Catenuloplanes indicus: one gene and its partner. The protein of the gene in region 2 interacts with the protein of the main gene of each other region in a pairwise test. Links are inferred from orthologs where the notes say so. Each region holds a gene or a part of one and is shown on either strand. Other genes may lie near its edges. The genes, in order: ftsZ and rlmN.

Region 1 (6,891 bases), 3.6 Mb from region 2 along the record:
GACGCAGCCGCGGTGGCCGACCTGACGCCGCTGGCCCGGGTGGACACCGGCGCGGTCGCGGCCCGGGTGGAGGCGCTGGCGCCGGTGGACCGCGCGGTGGTCTCCCGCCGCTGGCCCGGCACGCTGCTGATCGAGGTGATCGAGCGCACCGGCGTGGCCGCGGTGCCGCATGGCGACGCCTTCGCGGTCGTGGACGACGAGGGCGTGGCGTTCCGGACGCTGCCGGAGCGCCCGGCCGAGCTGCCCCGCCTGGAGGTCGCGAAGCCCGGCCCCGACGACGTCAACACGCGCGCCGGGCTGGAGGTGCTGGCCGCACTCAGTGCCGAGCTGAAGGCAAAGTTGATCTCCGTCACGGTGGAGGCGCCGGCCCGGATCCGGCTCAACCTGGCGGACGAGCGCACCATCATCTGGGGCGACTCCTCGCAGAATCCGGTCAAGTCTTCCGTGGCCACGGCGTTGCTGGGCCGCGAGGAGAAGACGATCGACGTCAGCGCGCCCGAGGTCGTGTCGCTCAGATAGGGCGACTTTCGACACACGCGGTGTGAGGCGCCGCCGACCGTAGTGAACATTTGGGACAAAGCAGTCTTCTTTTGCCCCAAATGTTCCACTACAGGCCGGATCTGAGGCGCCGAGCCGGAGGAGCGGAGCGACGACCAGAAACACGACACGCCGTGTCGGTTCTTGGTTGAGGCCTCACGTCCGCATACGTTGCCGGAGAGGTTGCGTGGTTGACATAACTCTCGACCTCTAGTAGAGGGTGAGGGTTCCGCCTCAACCTCAACGTTCCGGCGCATAAGTCGACACGGCCTGACCGGGCCTTTGTCGCCGATGCCCGTCAACCTCGGGGAAGGGAAGGCAGACCGATGACTCCTCCGCACAACTACCTGGCGGTTATCAAGGTCGTCGGTATCGGTGGCGGCGGCGTCAACGCCGTCAACCGGATGATCGAGGTTGGGCTCAAGGGTGTCGAGTTCATCGCGATCAATACCGACGCGCAGGCGCTGTTGATGAGTGACGCCGACGTGAAGCTGGACGTGGGGCGCGAGCTGACCCGCGGTCTTGGCGCGGGTGCGAATCCCGACGTCGGCAAGAACGCGGCCGAGGACCACCGCGACGAGATCGAAGAGGTCCTCAAGGGCGCGGACATGGTGTTCGTGACCTGTGGCGAGGGCGGCGGCACCGGCACCGGTGGCGCGCCCGTCGTGGCGAACATCGCGCGCAAGCTCGGCGCGCTCACCATCGGCGTGGTGACCCGGCCGTTCTCGTTCGAGGGCAAGCGCCGCCAGGTGCAGGCCGAGTCCGGCATCGACGAGCTGCGCAACCAATGCGACACGCTGATCGTGATCCCGAACGACCGGCTGCTCGCGCTCGGTGACCGCGGAATAAGCATGATGGACGCGTTCCGCCAGGCCGACCAGGTCCTGCTCTCCGGTGTCCAGGGCATCACCGACCTGATCACCACGCCGGGTCTGATCAACCTCGACTTCGCGGACGTGAAGAGCGTCATGTCCGGCGCGGGCAGCGCGCTGATGGGCATCGGCAGCGCCCGCGGTGACAACCGCGCGGTCGAGGCGGCCGAGGCGGCGATCTCCAGCCCGCTGCTGGAGCAGAGCATGGACGGCGCCCGCGGCGTGCTGCTCTCCATCGCCGGCGGTTCCGACCTGGGCCTGTTCGAGATCAACGACGCGGCGCAGCTGGTCACGGACGCGGCCCACCCGGACGCCAACATCATCTTCGGCGCGGTGATCGACGACGCGCTCGGCGACGAGGTCCGGGTGACCGTGATCGCGGCCGGCTTCGACGGCGGCGCTCCGGCGTACAAGCCGGTGGAGTCGGTGCGCAAGCCGCAGCCGGCGCCGCTGCCGACCGCACCGGCCAACCCGCTCCCGCCGCCGCCGCAGGAGCGCCGCAAGGTGCTCTTCGACGACGTCGACGTGCCGGACTTCCTGAAGAACGGCTCCTGAGCAGTGCCATTGACCGGCCCGGGGACTCCCCGGGCCGGTTCGTCTCCGGAGGACAATAGTGAGTGACGCGCGGCGGGACGAGATCGCCGGCAACCTTGCCGTGGTGCGCGCCCGCATCGACGCGGCGTGCGCGGCGGCCGGGCGGGACCCGGCCGGCGTGACGCTGATCGCGGTGACCAAGACCTACCCGGCGTCGGACGTCGAGCACCTCGCTGCGCTCGGCGTCACGGACGTGGGAGAGAACCGGGACCAGGAGGCCGCCCCGAAGGCGGCGGCGGTCACCGCGCCGGTCCGCTGGCACTACATCGGGCAGTTGCAGCGCAACAAGGCCCGCTCGGTCGCCCGGTACGCGGACGTCGTGCACTCGGTGGACAGCGAGCGGCTCGCCGAGGCGCTGGCCACCGCGGCCGCCCGGCAGCGGGACACCCCGATCGAGGCGCTGGTCCAGGTCAACCTGGACGGCGAAGCGCACCGCGGCGGCGCCGTGGACGACGACGTCGAGCGGGTCGCGGACGCGATCGCGGCCCGCCCGGAGCTGACGCTGCGCGGTGTGATGGCGGTGGCGCCGCAGGACTGGGAACCGGCCGCCGCGTTCGCCCGGCTGGCCGCGGTGGCGGCGCGCGTGCGGGCCGCGCACCCGGGCGCGGAGCTCGTCTCCGCGGGCATGAGCGGCGATCTGGAGGCCGCGATCGCGCACGGCGCGACACACGTGAGGGTGGGCGGCGCGTTGCTCGGCTTGCGCGCACCGCTGCGGTAGCCTGACCGCGGAACCGAACTACATGAGTGTGATTCAACCGCGATGGGGGATTCACGAAGGTCCAGCGGGGGTATCAACCGGCCCTCGCCGGTCCGGGGAGGGACTGATGTCGAGGTTCCACCGCAGGGCAGCGGCACGGCAGGGGGCGGTGCCGTCACGGCGGAGGCGAGGTGGGGGCAGGCATGAGAGGGCGTAACGGTACGGGGTTCGGCGAGCACGCTCGGCGGACGCGGGAGGGGCTCGCGGTGCTGCGTCACGCTGTCCGCCTCCGTGGCGCGGAGGTGATCGGATGAGCGCCCTGCGCCGAGCGGGTGTCTGGCTCGGTCTCGTCGAGGAGGACGACGACCCCCGCTACGACGACTCGCGCTACAGCGACGACGGCTACCGGTCCAGCTACCGCGGGCGTGACCACGACCGCCGGCGGTACACCGAGGACTTCGAGGACGAGGACGAGGAGATCGACGAGCCGCCCGCGGTGCCCCGCACCCGCGGCCGGTCCGACCTCCGCGACCGGACCTCGCGCATCGACCGGGAGCGGCACGAGCGGCCGTCCCGCTCCTCGGTGCGCGAGGAGATGGAGCGCATCGAGGCCGAGCGCGCCGAGCGCGAGCGGGAGCAGCAGGAGCAGCAGACCGCGACGGTACGGCCGATCACCCGAACGGGTGGCGGGGTGTCCGGCGCGCTCACCTACCCCACGCAGGAGAGTCTGGCGCTGGCGCCGCCGCTGCCCACCCCGAGCCGGGTCACGGTGCCGGAGGAGGAGCAGCGCTACCAGATCACCACGCTGCACCCGACGACGTACCGGGAGGCGCGGACGATCGGCGAGCACTTCCGGGACGGCGTACCCGTGATCATCAATCTCACCGAGATGGATGAGGGTGACGCCCGCCGTCTCGTCGACTTCGCGGCCGGACTGGCGTTCGGTCTTCGGGGTACGATCGAGCGAGTGACCAACCGGGTTTTCCTGCTCTCGCCGGCCAACGTTCAGGTCACCGCGGAGGACAAGGCCAAGATCGCCGAGGGCGGGTTTTTCAGTCAGACCTGACCCGACGCTGTCCTACCTGAGCTACTAGGGGCCCCGCTCGCCGTGCTGTCGATCGTGTTGCAAGTCCTCTACCTGCTGCTGTACGTGTTCTTCCTGACACTGCTGGCACGATTCGTGCTGGGCGCGGTGCTGCAGTACGGGCGGCGATGGCAGCCGAGCCGGGGTGCGGCCGCGGCACTGGAGTCGGTGTGGAGCGTCACTGATCCACCCCTCAAGGCGTTGAGGCGTGTGATCCCACCACTGCGAATTGGTACCGTGAGCTTCGACCTGGCCTCCCTTGTGCTGCTGGTTATCCTGATCGTGCTGATGGAACTCGTGGTACGGCCGTTGATCATCAGGTGAACAACGTGCAAAGGGTTGAGAACCTGACGACCAGCGCGCCACGCGGCCGCAACTGACCCGAGGAGTTTCGATGCCGCTGACCCCGGCCGACGTCCACAACGTCGCCTTCAAAAAACCCCCCATCGGCAAGCGGGGGTACGACGAGGAGGAGGTCGACGCCTTCCTTGACGAGGTCGAGCGCGAGCTCGCCCGTCTGATCGAAGAGAACAACGAGCTCCGCGCTCAGGTCGAGCGTGGTGGCGGTCGCCCCGTCGCCCCGGCCGGTCCGGGCGCCGACCCGCGGATGGCCGCCGAGCTCAACGACCTCAAGGCGCAGCTCGACCGTGTCCAGCGGGACAAGGCCGCCGCCGACCAGGCCGCTCGCGCCATGCAGGCCGAGCTCGACCAGGTGCGCGCGCAGGGTGGCCCGGCCGGTGGCCTGGGTGGCCCCGGTGCCAACCCGGACGGTGAGCAGCAGGCGCTCCGCGTCCTGATGATGGCCCAGCGCACCGCCGACGACCACGTCGCCGACGCGCGCCGCGAGGCCGACAAGCTGCTGACCGACGCCCGCACCAAGGCGGAGGAGGTCACCCGCGAGGCGCGGGCCAAGGCGGACGCGCTGGAGCGCGACGCCCGCCAGCGTCACCAGGAGGCCATGGGCGGCCTGGACGCGAAGCGGTCGGCGCTGCAGAAGCACATCGAGGAGCTCAAGCAGTTCGAGCGGGAGTACCGCACCCGCCTGAAGGCGTACCTCGAGAGCCAGCTCCGCGACCTCGACGGCCGTGGCCAGGGGCTCGAGGCGGAGCTGACCCGCAGCGAGGGCAACCGCGCGGTGGGCGGGTCCGGCGGTCTCGCCGCGGCGGGTCTCGCCTCGTCGTACGGCGGCGGTCGCAGCGGCTCCTCGATCGAGTCCGGCCGCTAGTCCTCGCGACGGGGGTGAGCCATGATCGTCATCAGCCTGTTGCTCATCCTCGTCGCGATCACGCTGCTCGTGCTCGGGTTGATGAGCGCGTCCAGCCTGCTCCTGATCGGCTCGATCGTGGGCAGTCTGCTCGCTGCCGTGACCCTGGTGGTCGGCATGCGGCAGGCGGCCGCCGCGCGCGCCGAGATGGTCGACAACGCGGACGTGATGGCCGAGGCCGACTCGAAGAGCGATGAGTACGGTGCGCCCGCCGAGGAGTACCTCGACGAGGAGTTCGCCGGTTACGAGGGCCGCCGGCAGCGACGGGAGGGCACCCCGTCGACCGTCACCTCCACCGAGTTCCGGGACGAGGCCTACCCGGGGTACGGCGCCGCCGAGCCGGAGGCGCCGGCCTACCGCGAGGCCACCGTCCCGCCGCCGCGCGAGCCGGCCGACGACCCGGAGGACGAGCCGGAACCGCAGCTGGTCTCTGCCGCCGAGGCCGCGCGCGTCGCCCGGATGACCGCCGACGTCTACGTGGTGGACGGCCGTCCGCGATACCACCTGGCCGGCTGCGTCCACCTGATGGACAAGGAGGCGGAGCCGCTCCCGGTCAACGAGGCGGCCGAACTCGGCTTCACCCCCTGCGGCCTGTGCGAGCCGGACAGCGCGCTGCTCGCCGACGCTCGTCGAGTGTGATCTTCACAGTCGCGTAACCGGGCCCCCGCAGCTGCGTTCGACAGAATGAGGGGCATGGACGTTTCCGTGCCCGTCCGGGTCAAGCCCGGTGCATCGCGCGCGCGGGTCGGTGGCCGGCACGACGGGCCGCACGGCCCGGCGCTGGTCGTCGCCGTGAACGCGCCGCCGGTCGACGGCCGCGCCACCGAGGCCGCGCGCCGGGCCCTCGCGACCGCGCTCGGCGTGCGGCCCGCGTCCGTCACGCTCAGGCTCGGCGCCGCCAGCCGCGACAAGGTCTTCCTGGTCGCGGACGCGCCCGAGGCGCTGGCCGCGGCCGTGACCGAGCTGCGGGACGGCGGGTGAGCGGCGACATAGACCTGGCACTGCTGCTCGGCGCCGCCGTCGTGCTGATCGCGGTCGCCGCGGTCCGCATCTCCACCCGCTTCGGCTTCCCCAGCCTGCTGATCTACCTCGGCATCGGTCTGCTGATCGGTGAGGACGGCTTGGGCATCCGGTTCGACGACGCGGAGCTGACCCGGGTGCTCGGCTTCTGCGCGCTCATCGTGATCATCGCGGAGGGCGGCCTGACCGCGCGGGCCAGCACGCTGCGCCCGGTGCTCGGCCTGGCCGCGCTGCTCTCCACGGCCGGCGTCGCGGTCAGCATCGTCACCGTCGGCGTGGTCGTGCACCTGCTGCTCGGCCTGGACTGGCGGCTCGCACTGCTCTACGGCGCGGTGCTCTCCTCCACGGACGCGGCGGCGGTCTTCGCCACACTGCGCCGCCTGCGGCTGCCATCGCGGCTGGTCGCCACGCTGGAGGCCGAGTCCGGCATGAACGACGCACCGGTGGTGATAGTCGTGGTGCTGCTCTCCACCACCGGCTTCGGCGCCCATCCCTGGTGGTACGAGCTGCTGATCGTCGGGTACGAGCTGGTGGCCGGCGCCGCGATCGGCTGGGCCGTGGGCGTCTCCGGCCGCTGGCTGCTCCGGCACGCCGCGCTGCCGTCCGCCGGGCTGTACCCGATCGCGGCGGTGGCGCTGACCGTGCTGGCGTACGCGGCCGGTGCGGTCGCGCACGCGTCGGGCTTTCTCGCGGTCTACGTCGCCGGTGTGCTGCTCGGCAACGCGCGGCTGCCGCACCGGGCCGCGATCCTCGGCTTCGCGGACGGGCTGGCCTGGACCGCGCAGATCGGCCTGTTCGTGCTGCTCGGCCTGCTAGCGGCGCC
Region 2 (6,915 bases):
CCTTGAGGTGCGGGCAGCGGCGTTGCACCTCCCAGTCGCCCAGCTCGATGCTCTCCGCCTCGACCGCACGCTCATGCTCGTCGTACCAGCCCTCGGCGTACTGCAGGCGCTCGGTGGAGAGGCACTTGAAGAACGCGTAGACGAACTCGTTGTACTGGCCGATCCGGGCGGCGGAGAAACGGCAGGACAGGAAGAGCGAGTTGACCCAGTCGACCTCGCCGGTGAAGAGCAGGTGCTCGATCAGCGCGCGCTCGGTCTTGAAGCGGTAGCGGACCTTCTCGTCCGCGTACGGACGGACCTGCTTACCGGGGAAGTCGACCACGATCGACTCGACCGACTCGCCGTCGTAGCCGACCAGGTCGAACCGGACCGGGCCGCCGACGCCCTTGGCCATGTAGATCGACTCTTCGAGCAGCGGCTCGATCCGGCGCTTCATCTCGGCCAGGACGTCGATCTCCGGGTGCCGCCAGGACGCCTTCTCGGCCTCGATGATCGGGCGCTTGCGCTCGCGCATCTCCTCCAGGTGGGCGGCCTTGTTCGCGAAGAACTCGTCGACCGGGACCGGGTGCTCCGTGGTGATGCCGCCCTCGGCGTTCAGCTCGGAGACCGAGCCGGGCAGCAGGACCACACCGTTGGTGCCGCCGACCTTGGCGTACTCGGTGAGGAACACGCTCTGGTCCGGGAAGATCGCGCCCTCGTCGCCGAAGATGTCGTTGAACTGGTAGAGCGAGTCGTCCAGGAAGCACGGCGGGCCGGCGATCGGGAAGACGTGGTCGGCCTTCAGGTCGTCGATGTAGCGCCAGGTGCGGTCGAACTGCCGCTCGCGCTTCTGCTTGCCGAACGCCCGCTTCGCGGCCTCGGGCAGCTCGTAGACCATCGGGTACCAGATCGCGCCGGAGAACTGCAGCATGTGCGCGTGCACGTGACCCAGCTCGGCGAAGCGGGACAGGTCGGACGGGCGGGCGTCGTTCTGGTTGAGCAGGCGGACGCCGTCGTACTCGACCCAGAGCGAGGAGTCACCGATCGGGCCGTCGGTCGGCGAGATCAGCGCCTGGATCATGATCTTGAGGCCGCCGTCGAGCTCGACGACCTCCTCGTTCTTCGTCTTGATGAAGCTGCGGAAGCCCAGCTCGCGCAACTCGTCCTCAAGCTCGCTGGTCGGATACTCCGGGAGCAGCACGGCGGCCTTCTTCGACACGTACCGCTTCAGGTTCTCCGCGTCGAAGTGGTCCCGGTGCAGGTGCGAGACGTAGAGATAGTCGACCTTGCCGAGCGACTCCCAATCCAGCTGCGAGTTGTCCGGGAACGGGAACCACGACGCGAAGAAGGCCGGGTTCACCCACGGATCGGTGAGGATGCTTCCGGCCGCGGTGTCGATCCGCATGCTCGCATGACCGGTTCCCGTCACTCGCACGGCACTGCTCCCTTAAGCTACGACGGTCGGTGGTTCCGGCCAGACGTTACCGGACCCGCGCGGGGCATCGCCGGTGCGTCGGCGGAGAGGCTGGATGCGTCACAGGAGGCTTGCTGCGTCCCGGCATCCGCCGCATGTCAGACTAACCGCGGATGTGAACGCACAGCGCGAGGAAGGACCCACAGTGGCGGATAGCGAGCCGGTGGTCGCACCCGATCAGCTCAAGCCCGGCAACCGCAGGGCGGGACGCATCCTCGGGGTGCTGACCATTCTGTCCCTGCTGGCCTGCACGCTGGGGAACCACGAGGGCAACATCGAGAACATCTTCCTGGTCGTGATCGCGGCCGGCATCGCGGTGACGCTGATCGGCGACGTCGTACTGCGCCGCGCGGGTCTGCGCGAATAGGCACCCGCCTCAGGACCCGAAGATCAAGCCCGCTCCCACGGTACGCCGGGGAAGCGGGCTGATCCATGTATGGCGCCGGACGCTCAGTGGCCCAGCAGGATGTCCTTGACCTCCTTGAGCGCGGCGTCCACCTCGGCCTCGAAGTAGCCGCCGGGCACCAGGCCGAACTGCAGCGTGTCCAGGTCGTTCTCGTTCACCGGCATCGGGCCGCGGCCGGACATCGCCGTGAGGATGCCCTCGAACAGCCGGTCCACCTGGTCCGGGTCGTAACCGCTGCCGAACCGCCGCGGCTGGAACGTGCGGCGCAGGTGATCCACGCGCTGCAGGTCGTTGCCGGGGCCACCGGGGCCCATCGGCGGCGGGCCGCCGAAGCCGCCCGGGCCGTCGCCGTAACCGTCGTCGTAACCGCCGCCGGGTGGCGGGATGGGCGGGCCGCCGAACGCGCCGGGCGGTGGACCGCCACGGCCGGGGGGCGGGCCACCGGGGCCGGGGGGTGGGCCACCCGGGCCCCCGCCCATCCCGGGCGGGCCGGACTGCGGCTGGGTGCGGGGACGCCGCTCCAGCTCGGGCAGGCGGATCTCCGCGGTCATGTCCATCTTGCCGTGCCTGCCGGGCTCGAAGCCGGGGAAGCCGCCGCTGGGTGCGTCGAAGCCGCCGCGGTCGCGCGGGTCGTCGTACGGGTGCTGGTCGTAACCGCCGGGGCCCATGCCGCCGGGGGCCTGAGGTCCGCGCGGGCCGGGGCCGCCCGGGCCCATGCCACCGGGGCCGCCTGGGCCCATGCCGCCTGGGCCCATGCCACCGGGGCCCTGCGGGGCGCCGGGGCCGGGACCCTGCGGTCCGCCGCGGGGCGGAAGGTCGAAGCCGCCGGTGCGCGGGTCGTCGCGCGGCGGCACGTCGAAGCCGCCGGTGCGCGGGTCCTCACCGAAGCCGCCGCGGTCGCGGGGGTCCCGCGGGGGCGGGCCGCCGAAACCACCGGTGCGCGGCTCGTCGAAGCCACCGCGGTCGCGGGGATCGCGGGGATCGCGGGGATCGCGCTGTGGCGGGCCGCCGAAACCGCCGGTGCGCGGCTCGTCGAAGCCGCCGAACGAGGGGCCGTCGTCGAAGCGGCCGGCACCGGCCGGGACGCGCCCGGGCGGGCCCATCCGGTCCGGCGGGCCCATCCGGTCGGGCGGGCCCATGCGGTCCGGGGGGCCCATCCGGTCGGGCGGGCCCATCCGGTCCGGGGGGCCCATGCGATCCGGAGGACCCATCCGGTCCGGCGGGCCGAAGCCGGGACCGTCCGGGCGGCCGGGGGCGTCGAAACCGCCGGTGCGGGGCTCATCGAAGCCGTCGTCGAAACCACCAGGGCCGTCGAAACTACCGGGGCCGTCGAAACCACCGGGGCCGTCGAAGCCGCCGGGGTCGTCGAAGCCGCCTGGCCCGAAACCGCCGCCGGGGCCGCTGTGCGCGCCGGGGCCGCCGCTCATCCGGTCGGGCGGGCCCATCCGATCCGCGCCGGCCGGGACGCGCTCGGGCCCACGGGCGCCGCCGCGCTCGTCGAGCTCGGCGAGCTGCCGCTCGACCCGGTCCAGGTGCAGGTCGACCTGCCATTCGTCGTACCCGCCGAAGCGCACGCGGAAGACCACGTCGTGCACCTCCTGAGCGGTGACCGGCGGGCCGCTCTGCTCGCCCGCCAGCGTGGCCTCCACGCGGTCGAGGAAGGAGTCGACCTCCTCCACCTTGTACCCGCGGCGAAGCGCACGCCTCCGGAAGCGCTGACCCTGACTCGTCACTGTGTCTCCTGGTCCTGGTTCGCTCGCTCGGCGCCGGCGGGCGCCTCCGCACACGCGGCCGTCAGTGAACCTCGTTCATCGCGGCCCCGGGCCCGGCGGCCGTGAAGAGCGTCCATCCATGCGACGCCAAGACGTACATACCCGCGAGACGGAGGGTTCATCGTGCCTCCGCGCCGTCGACCGTGCTCGCCGCCAGCTGGCCACAGGCGCCGTCGATCTCCTGGCCGCGCGTGTCGCGGACCGTGGTGGAGACACCGGCCGCGCGCAGACGGCGGACGAACTCGCGCTCCACCGGCTTGGGACTCGCGTCCCACCGGCTGCCCGGCGTGGGGTTGAGCGGGATCAGGTTGACGTGCGCCAGCTTCCCGGCCAGCAAACGGCCGAGCAGGTCGGCACGCCACGGCTGATCGTTCACGTCCCGAATCATCGCGTATTCGATCGACACGCGCCGCCCCGTGCGCGCCGCGTACTCCCACGCGGCATCCAACACCTCGGCCACCTTCCAGCGCTGGTTGACCGGAACGAGTTCATCGCGCAGATCATCATCGGGCGCGTGCAGGGACAGCGCAAGGGTCACCGACAGGTCCTCATCGGCCAGTTTGCGCATGGCCGGAACCAGACCGACGGTCGAAACCGTGATATGCCGCTGGGAAAGCCCCAAACCATCCGGCGCGGGACTGGTCAGGCGCCGGACCGCGGCGATCACCCGCGGGTAGTTCGCCAGTGGCTCACCCATGCCCATGAACACCACGCGGGACAGCCGCGGCGGGGAACCGGCGACCGCGCCGCTCGCCGCGACACCGGCCAGGTAGACGACCTGGTCCACGATCTCGGCGGTGGAGAGGTTACGGGTGAGGCCGGCCTGGCCGGTGGCGCAGAACGGGCACGCCATGCCACAGCCGGCCTGGCTCGACACGCACGCGGTGACCCGGTCCGGATAGCCCATCAGCACGCTCTCCACGAGCGCGTTGTCGTGCAGCCGCCAGAGCGCCTTACGGGTGGCGCCGTCGTCGCAGGACAGCTCGCGCACCGGCGTGAGCAGGTGCGGAAGCAGGTCGGCGCCGATCTTCTCCCGGGCGGCGGCCGGCAGGTCGGTCATCTCCGCGACGTCGCGCACCAGACGCCCGAAGTAATGGGTGGAGAGCTGCTTGGCCCGGAACTCGGGCAGGCCCAGTTCCTTCACCGCGGCGCGACGGGCCTCGGGGTCGAGGTCGGCCAGGTGGCGCGGCGGCATCGCCGGACGACGGCGACGGGGGCCGGCCTGCGCGGGCACGGCGTCGTCGGGCGTCTCCGGGGTGCTGGGAACGACGGGGATGAGAGGGAGAGTCGGGCCCATCACGGTGTCTGCAGCTGCCTCACTACGTCGGGTCATTTCTCGCGGCGGGAATCTCACCAGGGTGGGAACACGGCCGCGACCTGTCCAGTCTCCCACGGTACGGCCGGTCTTAATGCCGCACAGGGTGCCAAAGCTGCGTGATCGCTCACCCCTACCCCCTCGCCGCGAGAGCCGGCCGGCCCCCGCGGCGCGCTCAGGAGCCGGGCGCGAGCACGGAGAGCAGCAGGAATGCCGTCGGCAGCGCGAACAGGATCGAGTCGAGGCGGTCCATCAGGCCGCCGTGGCCCGGGAGCAGATTGCTCATGTCCTTGATGCCGAGATCCCTCTTGATCATCGACTCTGCCAGATCACCGAGCACCGCGGAGATCGTTACGCCGATTCCGAACAGCGCGCCCCACCAGGGTGCCACGCCGAGCAGCAGATAGACCAGCAGTGCGCTGCCCAGCGCGGACGCGAGCGCGGAGCCGGCGAAGCCCTCCCAGGACTTCTTCGGGCTGATCGACGGCGCCATGTAGTGCTTGCCGAGGAAGACGCCGGCCGCGTACCCGCCGGTGTCGGTGAGCACCACCGCGACCACCGTTACCACCACACGGGCCACGCCGTCGTCCGGATAGGCGAGCAGCGCCGCGAAGCCGCCGAGGAACGGCACGTAGACCGCGATCAGCGTGGCCGCGGCCGCGTCCCGGAGGAACCCGGCCCGGCCGTCGCCGAGCCGCCACAGCATGCTGGCCAGCACCGTGACCAGCAGTCCGAGCGCGAGCGCGTCCGGGCCGGCGTACCACGCCAGGCCGGCCATCAGCACGCCGCCGATGGTCAGCGGGATCTGCGGGGCGCGGGCACCACCTACCGCGAGCGCGCGGGTCATCTCCCAGATGCCGACCGCGATCAGGGCCGCTATGAGCAGCAGGAAGCCCTCGCGCCAGAAGAACAGGGAACCGGCGACGACGGCACCGAGGCCCAGGCTGACGCCGATCGCGGCCGGCAGGTTACGGCCGGCCGACGGCAGGCTGCGCCCCTTCGCGATCTCGTCGTCACCGGACTCGTAGGCGGCCTGCCGGACCGCGTTGCCGGCCGCGGGCGCACCGGTCCAGGTCGCGCGGCGGCGCCCCTTGACCCGGCGGCGCGGCGGCTCGGGCAGATCGCCGAGGTCCGGCGCGTCGCTCTCTGCGGGCCCCGCGGGCGGCATGCCGTGCGGACGGCCACCGGACACACCGGCTCCGGGACCGGAGGGCACCGGGCCGCCCGCACCCGGGCGCACCGGGCCACCGGCTCCGGAAGGCGGGTGGCTCTCGGCCCCTGCGCGCAGGCGACTGTCGCCCCCCGGGCGCACCGGACCGTCGCCCCCCGGGCGCACCGGGCCATCGCCCCCCGGGCGCACCGGAACGCCGAGACCGGAACGCGCCGACGTGTCCGGACCGAGACGCGTGTCGGCACCCGGGCGCACGTCGGGGCCCGGGTGCACAGGGGCGCCCGGGCGGCCGGGGACCACGGCGGGTGGTGGGCCGGACGGGCGGTCCAGCACGAACTCCGCGGTGGCGCCCGCCTCCGTGCCGGGCGGCGCGTAGCCGGGCGCGATCGGCTCCCGGCCGCCTGGCCGGTCACCGCGGGGGTCGCGGTCCGGGCGGTACGGGTCGGGCGCGGCACCACCGTGCCGCGCCCGCTGCCGTGCGTCGCGCGCGTCGTCGTAGGGGTCGAGGTGCGGCATCAGACCTCGAGGAGCTCGGCTTCCTTGTGCTTGACCAGTTCGTCAACCTGGGCCACGTACCGGTGGGTGAGGTCGTCCAGCTCCTTCTCGGCGCGGCGACCGTCGTCCTCGCCGGCCTCGCCGTCCTTGACGATCCGGTCCAGCTCCTCCTTGGCGCGGCGGCGCACGTTACGCACCGCCACCTTGCCGTCCTCGGCCTTGCCACGGGCGACCTTGACCATCTCGCGGCGGCGCTCCTCGGTCATCTGCGGCAGCAGGATGCGCAGCATCGAGCCCTCGTTC

The links.
Region 1: the proteins of rlmN (region 2) and ftsZ interact in binary tests that used the Escherichia coli proteins (3 or more experiments, as listed by UniProt). The link is inferred for Catenuloplanes indicus from one-to-one orthologs.

Annotation. Positions count from the first base shown.
Region 1 is NZ_JAUSUZ010000001.1:2,767,317-2,774,207, reverse strand. What follows is about bases 66-2,913. They hold ftsZ (cell division protein FtsZ), read left to right. Parts: upstream 66-863; coding sequence 864-1,964; downstream 1,965-2,913. Other genes in these bases: J2S42_RS12430 (YggS family pyridoxal phosphate-dependent enzyme), read left to right, coding at 2,023-2,721; J2S42_RS12440 (cell division protein FtsQ/DivIB), read left to right, coding at 66-519. Outside these bases: more of J2S42_RS12440, read left to right, coding at 1-65; J2S42_RS12425 (cell division protein SepF), read left to right, coding at 3,011-3,766; J2S42_RS12420 (YggT family protein), read left to right, coding at 3,809-4,108; J2S42_RS12415 (DivIVA domain-containing protein), read left to right, coding at 4,179-5,009; J2S42_RS12410 (hypothetical protein), read left to right, coding at 5,031-5,687; J2S42_RS12405 (DUF167 domain-containing protein), read left to right, coding at 5,733-6,029; J2S42_RS12400 (potassium/proton antiporter), read left to right, coding at 6,026-6,891. UniProt on the Escherichia coli protein: Essential cell division protein that forms a contractile ring structure (Z ring) at the future cell division site. The regulation of the ring assembly controls the timing and the location of cell division.
Region 2 is NZ_JAUSUZ010000001.1:6,343,375-6,350,289, reverse strand. Bases 2,840-5,711 are described here. They hold rlmN (dual-specificity RNA methyltransferase RlmN), read right to left. Parts: upstream 4,929-5,711; coding sequence 3,750-4,928; downstream 2,840-3,749. Other genes in these bases: J2S42_RS28805 (phosphatidate cytidylyltransferase), read right to left, coding at 5,122-5,711; J2S42_RS42135 (DivIVA domain-containing protein), read right to left, coding at 2,840-3,070. In the rest of the region: J2S42_RS28825 (Rieske 2Fe-2S domain-containing protein), read right to left, coding at 1-1,414; J2S42_RS28820 (DUF2631 domain-containing protein), read left to right, coding at 1,599-1,820; more of J2S42_RS42135, read right to left, coding at 1,904-2,839; more of J2S42_RS28805, read right to left, coding at 5,712-6,633; frr (ribosome recycling factor), read right to left, coding at 6,633-6,915.